Phytohabitans rumicis: one gene and its partner. The protein of the gene in region 2 interacts with the protein of the main gene of each other region in a pairwise test. Links are inferred from orthologs where the notes say so. Each region holds a gene or a part of one and is shown on either strand. Other genes may lie near its edges.

Region 1 (4,165 bases), 1.0 Mb from region 2 along the record:
CAGGGCATGCCCGAACCGGGCCAGCACCTGCCCGTACGACACCGTCTCCATAACTCATGAGAGTACAGCGAACTCTGGATACAGCAAATCCTGTATTAGGGTGCTTGCGGTCGTGAAGCGGCGTTGAGCCCCGCCATCGCCGCAGTCGTATGTCATCGTGTCGGGGGCACAGGCCGTCATCGATCACCGGTACGCCGCCCTTGGGCGTACGGCTGATCAGCCAGAGTCGCCAGGCCCGGCGCAGATATGGGCCGGAGTGTCCGGCAGCGGCTCACATGCGCGCTCCCACCCCCGATGCGGTCCCAGCCGCCACCGGGGCACTGACGCAGCGCCCGGGTCGTAAACCGCACCCGCTCTCCCTTCGCCCATCAGCGAAGCAGCTCAGCAGCGGCCCGGCTCGGCCATGTGACCATGGCCGAGCCGGGTGAACGGGCGACCGCCGTCACAACAAGGTGCGCCAGTACGTCCAGAACGCCTCGCCGATCAGCAGGGTCAGGATGAGCAGCCACGCCACCGGGATCGCGGTGTGCAGGCGGGTGACGGCGGTGACCGCCGGCCGCCAGGAGGCGGGGCCGGGAGGTGGCCGCGGTCGAGGTTGTGCAGTGTGGTGTAGCTGAACACGATGATCGTGACCACCCACACGACCATGCAGTACGGGCACAGCGCGCCGATCCGGTAGAGGCTTTGTACGAACAGCCAGTGCACCAACCCGATGCCGAGGATCGTGCCGGCCTGCATGCTGAGCCACCACCAGCGGGGCAGCCGGATCCCTCCGAGTACGGCGACGCCGGTGGCGACCACCACTGGAAACATGGCCACGCCGAGCAGCGGGTTGGGAAAGCCGAACACTTCAGCCTGCGGAGTGTTCATGACCGACCCGCAGGACAGGATCGGGTTGATCGAGCAACTGGGCGTGTAGCCGGGATCGCGCAGCAGCGCGATCTTCTCCACGATCAGGACGAATGCGGCGACGCCGCCGAGCAGCCCGCCGACGGTCAGGACCCAGCCGACCAGCCGGTCGCTGATCGGGCTCCCTCTGAGGACCGACAAGATCACAGGACGGCTCGCGCAACTCGCCACGATCGGCGCGTGGGACTCCTTCTCAGCCGCGCAGGTCCGAATCCTCACCGGCTGATTCCACGGCCGCACAGAGCCGTTCGCGTTCGGCGTCGGAGTGCCGTCTGCGCGCGGCCGTGGCGAGCAGGTTGGCTGCTTGGTCGACGTCGGCGGTGGTGGTCCATCGGCCTAGCGACAGGCGTATCGCCCCGAGCGCGCGGTCGCGGTCGAGGCTCATGGCGGTCAGGACGGGTGAGGGTTCGGTGATACCGCTGTGGCAGGCGGATCCGGTGGAGGCGGCCAGTTGGGGGACGGCGGCGAGCAGCTCGGTTCCTGGTACGCCGGTGATGCTGATGTTGAGGGTGTTGGGCAACCGCTGATCGGCATGCCCGTGGAGGTGTATCCGGTCGGGCAGGGCGGTGTTGAGGGCCTGGTGGAGCCGGTCCCGCAGCTCGGTCAGTCGGGACAGTTCGCTGTCGAGGTTGGCGCGGCTGAGGTTGGCGGCGGTGCCGAGCGCGACGGCGTAGGGGACGTTCTCGGTGCCCGCGCGGAGGCCGTGTTCTTGTCCGCCGCCGTAGATGATGGGTTCCAGGGTCAGGCCGGGGCGCCGGTATAGGGCGGCGATGCCCTTGGGCGCGTACATCTTGTGCCCGACCAAGGTGACCAGGTCGACACCGAGCGCGTCGACGTCGATGGGTATTTTGCCGGCGGCTTGGGCGGCGTCGGTGTGTATTACCGCGCCGTGGGTGTGGGCGATGGCGGCGAGTTCGGCGATCGGCTGGATGGTGCCGGTCTCGTTGTTGGCCAGCATGATCGACACGAGGGCGGTGCGTGGAGTGATCGCCGCGTGCAGGTCGGCCGGGTCGACTAGGCCGTGGGCGTCGACGGGCAGGACGGTGACCTTGATGCCGTGCAGGCGGTGCAGGGCTTGGCAGGTGGCCAGCACGGCGGGATGCTCGGTGGCCTGGGTGATCACATGCCGCCGGTGGTCGGGGGCGGCGAGGACGGTGCCGCGGATGGCGAGGTTGTCGGCCTCGGACCCGGAGCCGGTGAACACGATCCCGGTCGGGTCGGCGCCGATAAGCGCCGCAACTTGTGTACGGGCGGTGGCGAGCGCTGCGGCGGGGGCGGTGGCGTAGCGGTGGGCGCTGGACGGGTTGCCGAAGCCGGTGGCCAGGTAGGGCCGCATCGCGGTGACCACGGCCGGGTCGATGGGTGTGGTGGCGTTGTAGTCCAGGTAGATCGGCTCGCCGTCCAGGCCGGGATGCGTGCTCATCCTCTTCACCCCTTCGTTGAGGCTGGTGCCGGGTGGCGCTGGTGGGTCTCGTACATGCGGATCGCGACGATGATGCCGGAGGCGGCGGTGATCGCGGCGACGAGCCAGATCGCCGCTCGTAGGCCGAGCAGGTCGGCGGTGATCCCGGCGATCAGGGCGCCGGCGACGTAGCCGAGGTCGCGCCAGAGCCGGTAGACGCCGACGGCGCGGGCCCGCCAGGTGGGGTGGGCGACGTCGCCGATGACGGCGAGCAGGACCGGGTACACCATGGCGGTGCCAAGGCCCATCAGGACGGCGGCGATCGCCCACACCGCGAAGTCGGTGGTGGCGGCGACCAGCGCGATCCCGGCGGCCTGCACCAGCATGCCGGCGGCGATGAGCCATTTGCGACCCCACCGGTCCGACAGTCCGCCGGTGATCATTTGCCCGAAACCCCAGACTCCCGGATACAGGGCGACGAGGACGCCGATGCGGGCGACGCCGAGGCCGGACGTGGCGAACAGGATCGGAAACAGGCCCCAGGCGAGGCTGTCGTTGAGGTTGTTCACCAGCCCGGCCTGGCTGGCGGCGGACAGGGCCTTGTCGCGGAAGCTGGTGAGGGTGAAGATTTGCCGACCGGGCAGGGCGTCGTCGTGCTCGCCGTGGCGCGGGATGTGGGTGCGGGCCTCGTGCCGGGCGTGGTGGACGGTCTCCTTGACAAACAGCGTCGACAGGCCCAAACCCAGGGCGGCGAAGGCGAGCCCGAGCAGGAACGGCGCCGGACGCAGCCCGTGTTCGGCGGCCAGAGCGCCGGTCGCCGCCGAGGTGGCGGCGAGGGCGAGGTAGCCGGCGGCCTCGTTGAAGCCCATGGCCAGGCCACGGCGGGCCGGGCCGACGAGGTCGATCTTCATGACGATGGTGGTGGACCAGGTCAGGCCCTGGTTGACGCCGAGCAGGACGTTCGCGGCGATGACCCACCACCACGACGGCGCCCAGATCAGCAGCACGGGCACGGGCAGGCCGATCAGCCACCCCGCGACGAGGACCGGTTTGCGGCCGTAGCGGTCCGACAGCGCACCGGCGGCCAGGTTCGTCAGTGCCTTGGTGACGCCGAACGCGACGATGAAGGTCAGCGACGCGGTGAACGCGCCGATGCCGAACACCTGGTCGGCCAGCAGCGGCAGCACCGTGCGCTCCTGGCCGATCATCCCGCCGACCAGGGCGTTGACCGCGACCAGGAGGATGAACTGGGGCAGATTTTCGCGCAGGCCCAGCCGCGGCGGTGCCGGGCTTGCGGTGGTGGTCATCGGCCGGTGGCCAGGGTCCGGCCGGTGGCCGTGGCCCAGTCGTGGGCGCCTCCGGCGAGGATGGACACCTGGGTGTGGCCGGCGCGTTCGAGCAGGCTCGCGCCGGTGGCGGCGCGCTCGCCGTGCCCGCACATCACCGTCACCGCACCGGCAGGAACGCTGCTCGCGTGGCCGGTCAGGTCGCCGAGTTCGATCAGGTCCGCGCCGGGCAGGTGCCCGGCGGCGGTCTCGCTGGCCTGGCGCACATCGAGCACATTGGCGGTGTCCATCTCAGCCGCGTTCACCACCCGGGCCGTGGCCACCTGTTCGCCGGCGGTCGACCAGGCCGCGAGTCCACCGGTGAGTTCCCCGACGATCGTGGTGTAGCCGACGTTGAGGGCGGGCCACCGGATGTCGGCGGGGTCCTGGCCGGGGTTGCGCACGATGACGATGGGTACCTCGGGTGGGATCAGCCAGCCCAGCCAGGTGGCGTACTGGGCGCGCAATGGGATCGCGATCGAGCCGGGGATGTGCCCGGCGGCGTAGTCGCGCACCGGCCGCACGTCGA
Region 2 (4,683 bases):
GGCTAGCGTCCTGGGTGAGCGGGTGAAGGGCGGGCGTGCGGCTCGTCTTACGCGAGCGGTAGACCTGGATCCTCCAAGCGCGAGCCCCAGGCGCCGTGCCAGCACCGTCGATCAAGGAATTCCACGTCGATCAAGGGCAAACGGCCGTGGATTGGAGATCAAACCACGACCGTTTGCCCTTGATCGACGCACAAGCGAAGCGCGCACAAGCGAAGCGCGCACAAGCGAGGCGCGCGCAAGCGAGCGCGCACACGAGAGGGCGCGCCAAAAGAGCGCGCCCAAGCCAGCAGGGCTCAGTGCTCGGCGGTGCGCCTTGTGCCGGTGTAGTACTCGAAGAGGAGGCCGCAGGTGGCGAACGTGACCGCGATCAACCCGACCGCCAGCAGCCACCACATCCAGAAGACCAGGCCCAGGCCGGCCACCGTCGCCGCCCCGGCCAGCCCGACCGGCCAGTAGCTACCCGGGCTGAAGAAGCCGATCTCCCCCGCGCCCTCGACGATGTCGGCGTCCGGGCGGTCCTCCGGGCGCGGGTCGATACGGCGGGACACGAACCAGAAGAACCCGCCGCACATCGTGGTCAGCAGCCCGGACAGCAGCAGCCCGATGGTGCCCACCCAGTCGATCTCGCCCATCTCGGCGTTGGTCCACCACGCGTACACGACGCAGGCGAGGTACAGGAACACCGAGACGATGCCGAAGATCCGCCATTCGGTCTTCATCGCGCTGCCCTCACTTTCCGCTGGACGGGTTGAAGTTCGCGGCGTCGCGCTTGGTGTCGAACGGCTTCGTGGTGGTCGCCAGCGGCGGCTCACCGATCGCGCTCAGCGCCTCCGGCGTCGAGGCACCGTCCCGCTTGGCCGCCAGGAACTGGTCGAACTTCTCCGGCGACACGGCACGCAGCTCGAAGTTCATCATCGAGTGGTAGGTGCCGCACAGCTCGGCGCACCGGCCGACGTACCGGCCTTCCTGCTCGATGCTCGCGACCTCGAACTCGTTGCGGATGTTGCCGGGGAAGACGTCCCGCTTGAAGAGCAGCTCCGGCACCCAGAACGAGTGGATGACGTCCTTGCTGGTCTCCTCGAAGCGGATCCGCTTGCCGGTGGGCAGCACGAGCACGGGGATCACGTCGGTGGAGCCGAGCGTGGAGGCGACCGTGTTGGCGTCCGCGCCGGTGCCGTCGCGGTAGTTGAACTGCCAGTTCCACTTGAACCCGACCACCTCGACGACCACGTCAGGGTTGGGCCGCGTCTTGTCGACGTCGGTCTGAATGACCGCCGTGTAGTAGAACAGCACGCACACGACCAGGATCGGCGCGATCGTGTACAGGAACTCCATCGGCATGTTGTACCGGGTCTGCACCGGCAGCTCGTCGCCCCGCTTGCGGTAGCGCACGATGCACCAGAAGATCAGACCCCACACCAGGGCGCCGACCGCCAGCGCGGCGATGGCCGAGCCGATCCACAGGTCGTACATCCGGTTGGCCTGCGGCGTGATCCCGCCCTGCGGCCAGCCGAAACCGTCGACCGCGCTCCCGACATCGCAGCCGGCCAGCAGGGTGACCACCGCCAGCGCACCGGCGCCAAGCCCGGCGAGCCGCCCCACTCGGCGGTTGCGCGTACCCCTAGCGATCACCTGGTCCTGCCTCCCTAGCAGTGCCGTAGCGAGCAAACGGCACATTACTCGACCATGCGTCTACTACACGCCGTGGGGGTGGGTAGCGTCGTTCGCATGCAGGCGTTCTTCGACGCGGCCGCCGGCGCGCCGCTCCATCCGGTCGCGCGGCAGGCGCTGCTCGCCGCCCTTGAGGACGGCTGGGCGGACCCCGGCAAGCTCTACACGCAGGCCCGCCGGGCACGCCAGCTTCTCGACGCGGCGCGCGCCGCGACCGCCGAGATTCTTCGGGTACGCCCCGACGAGCTCGCTTTCACCCCCAGCGGCACCGCGGCGGCACACTCGGCCGTGCTGGGGACCGCGAAGGGGCGCAGCCGCGCCGGCACGGCCGTGGTGCACTCCGCGATCGAGCACTCCGCGGTGCTCTACGCGGCCGGCGCGAGCGGCGTGAGCGTGCCGGTGGACCGCCTCGGCCGGCTGGACCTGGACGCCTGGCGGGACGCGGTCGCCCGGCCCGGGGTCGCGCTGGCCGCCCTCATCAGCGCCAGCCACGAGGTGGGCACGCTGCAGCCGGTACGCGCGGCGGCCGAGGCGTGCGCCGCCGCCGGAGTGCCGCTCTACGTGGACGCGGCGCAGTCGGTCGGTCGCGTCGACGTACCCGATGGGTGGTCTGTGCTGTCCGCGAGCGCCCGGAAGTGGGGTGGTCCGGCGGGCGTGGGCCTGCTGGTGGTGCGCAAGGGCGTGCGTTGGCTGTCGCCGTACCCGGATGGTGATCGGGAGACGTGCCGTGACCTGCCGGCGATCGTGGCGGCCGCGGCGGCCCTGCGGGCGGTGAGCGCCGATCAGGCCGCGCTGGCCGCGCGGCTGGCGCCGCTGGTGGACCGGATCCGGGCGGTGGTGGCGGCGACCGTGCCGGACGTGGAGGTGGTGGGCGACCCGGACGCGCGGCTGCCGCACCTGGTGACCTTCTCCTGCCTGTACGTGGACGGCGAGGCGCTGCTGCACGCGCTGGACCGGCGCGGCTTCGCGGTCTCCTCCGGCTCGTCCTGTACGTCGTCCACGCTGCGCCCCAGCCACGTGCTGGAGGCCATGGGCGTGCTCTCGCACGGCAACGTCCGGGTCTCCCTGCACCGGGACACGACGAAGGCGGAGGTGGACCGGTTCCTGGCGGAGCTGCCCGGCGTGGTGTCCGACCTGCGCGCCGAGGCGGGGGTGGTGGGCCTGTGAGCGAGGTGGTGCTCGACTGCCTCGGCCAGCGCTGCCCGCTCCCGGTGATCGCGCTGGCCAAGCGCCTGCCCCAGGTCGAGGTGGGCACGGTCGTGCGCGTCCTGGCCGACGACCCCGCGGCGGCGAACGACATCCCGGCGTGGTGCCGCATGCGCGCCCAGGAGTACCTGGGCTCGCCGACGCCGAACGCCTACGCGGTGCGCCGGGTGTCCTAGCCCAGGTGCGGGGCCACTTCCTTGGCGGCCTCGTCGCCGTACGAGTCGGCGAGGCGGGCCAGGAAGACGTCCCGCTGGACCAGGTACTCCTGGGTGCCCACGGTCTCCAGGACCAGCGCGGCGAGCAGCGAGCCCACCTGCGCGGCCCGCTCCAGGCTGAGCCCCCAGGCGAGCGCGGCGAAGAACCCGCTGCGGAAGCCGTCGCCGACGCCCGTCGGGTCGACCGCGTCGACGTCGCGGGCGACCGGCACGTGGATGCGGTCCAGGCCGTTGCCGACGATCTCGACGCCGTCCTTGCCCAGCGTGGTGATGCGCACCTTGACCCGGTCGAGCACCTGCGCCTCGGTCAGCCCGGACTTGCTCTCCAGCAGCGATTTCTCGTACTCGTTGGTGAGCAGGTACTCGGCGCCGTTGATGAGCTTCTCCACGTCGCCGCCGTCCATGCGGGCCAGCTGCTGCGACGGGTCGGCCGCGAAGGCGTACCCCCGGATCCGGCACTCCTCGGAGTGGCGGATCATCGCGTCGGGGTCGTTCGCGCTGATCAGGACGAGGTCGAGCCCGCCGGTGCGCGCGGCGACCGGCGACAGCTCGATGTTGCGGGCCTCGCTCATCGCGCCGGCGTAGAACGACGCGATCTGGCACATGTCGACGTCGGTGGTGCACACGAAGCGGGCCGTGTGGGCGACCTCACTGATGTACACCGACTCGCAGTCCACGCCGTGCCGCTCCAGCCAGGACCGGTAGTCCGCGAAGTCCGCGCCCACCGCGCCGAGGAGCACCGGGTGCAGGCCGAGCTGGGCCATGCCGAAGGCGATGTTCGCCGCGATCCCGCCCCGCCGTACGACCAGGTCGTCGACCAGGAACGACAGGGAGACCTTGTGCAGCTGATCGGCGATGAGCTGATCGGCGAACCGACCCGGGAAATGCATCAGGTGATCGGTGGCGATCGAGCCGGTAACGGCGATCTTCATGTCGGCCCTCGGGGTCGGATGCGAAACAAGTGCGCGGGCCAGCCTATGCACAAAGCGGGACCGCCGTACAGGCGGTCCCGCTTTCCGATAGACGATGGTTTCCTAGTGGAACGAGTCGCCGCAGGCACACGACCCCTGGGCGTTGGGGTTGTCGATGGTGAAGCCCTGGGCGTCGATCCGGTCGGCGAAGTCGATGGTCGCGCCCGTGAGGTACGGCGCGCTCATCCGGTCGACGACGACCGCTACGTCGCCGAAGTCGCTCACGACGTCGCCGTCGAGCGAGCGCTCGTCGAAGAAGAGCTGGTAGCGAAGGCCCGAGCAGCCCCCCGGCTGCACTGCCACCCGCAGCCGCAGATCGTCGCGGCCTTCCTGCTCGATCAGAGCCTTGACCTTCTGCGCCGCGACGTCGGTGAGGACGACGGTGGTCGGGGCCTTAGCCTCGGTCGACTCGGACTGCGTCGAAGTGGTCACTTGCAAGTCTCCCTGCGCCGGTGCGGTTGGTTCGGTACTTATCAGGCAACGCTAGCCCGCTGGCCGGCGATTCCCAATCGGCTGTCCTTCGAGTTTAGGTCAGCGGACCCCAGAACGTCGGCGAGCACGGCTCGCTGGGTGGGTCGGGCGGACTCCTGGCGCCGCCGGCCCTCCTCCGTCAGTGTGAC

Evidence for each region.
Region 1: the proteins of Prum_RS28715 (region 2) and Prum_RS33575 interact in binary tests that used the Escherichia coli proteins (3 or more experiments, as listed by UniProt). The link is inferred for Phytohabitans rumicis from one-to-one orthologs.

Annotation. Positions count from the first base shown.
Region 1 is NZ_BLPG01000001.1:7,347,475-7,351,639, forward strand. Bases 218-3,152 are described here. They hold Prum_RS33575 (cysteine desulfurase family protein), read right to left. Parts: upstream 2,333-3,152; coding sequence 1,103-2,332; downstream 218-1,102. Other genes in these bases: Prum_RS33570 (vitamin K epoxide reductase family protein), read right to left, coding at 493-1,050; Prum_RS33580 (MFS transporter), read right to left, coding at 2,338-3,152. Also shown: Prum_RS33565 (ArsR/SmtB family transcription factor), read right to left, coding at 1-51; more of Prum_RS33580, read right to left, coding at 3,153-3,618; Prum_RS33585 (MBL fold metallo-hydrolase), read right to left, coding at 3,615-4,165. UniProt on the Escherichia coli protein: Master enzyme that delivers sulfur to a number of partners involved in Fe-S cluster assembly, tRNA modification or cofactor biosynthesis. Catalyzes the removal of elemental sulfur from cysteine to produce alanine.
Region 2 is NZ_BLPG01000001.1:6,303,949-6,308,631, reverse strand. What follows is about bases 1,476-4,443. They hold Prum_RS28715 (sulfurtransferase TusA family protein), read left to right. Parts: upstream 1,476-2,834; coding sequence 2,835-3,053; downstream 3,054-4,443. Other genes in these bases: erpA (iron-sulfur cluster insertion protein ErpA), read right to left, coding at 4,127-4,443; Prum_RS28710 (carbohydrate kinase family protein), read right to left, coding at 3,050-4,024; Prum_RS28720 (cysteine desulfurase family protein), read left to right, coding at 1,729-2,838; ctaC (aa3-type cytochrome oxidase subunit II), read right to left, coding at 1,476-1,632. Also shown: Prum_RS28730 (cytochrome c oxidase subunit 4), read right to left, coding at 294-719; more of ctaC, read right to left, coding at 730-1,475; more of erpA, read right to left, coding at 4,444-4,495; Prum_RS28700 (MarR family winged helix-turn-helix transcriptional regulator), read right to left, coding at 4,537-4,683. UniProt on the Escherichia coli protein: Sulfur carrier protein involved in sulfur trafficking in the cell. Part of a sulfur-relay system required for 2-thiolation during synthesis of 2-thiouridine of the modified wobble base 5-methylaminomethyl-2-thiouridine (mnm(5)s(2)U) in tRNA.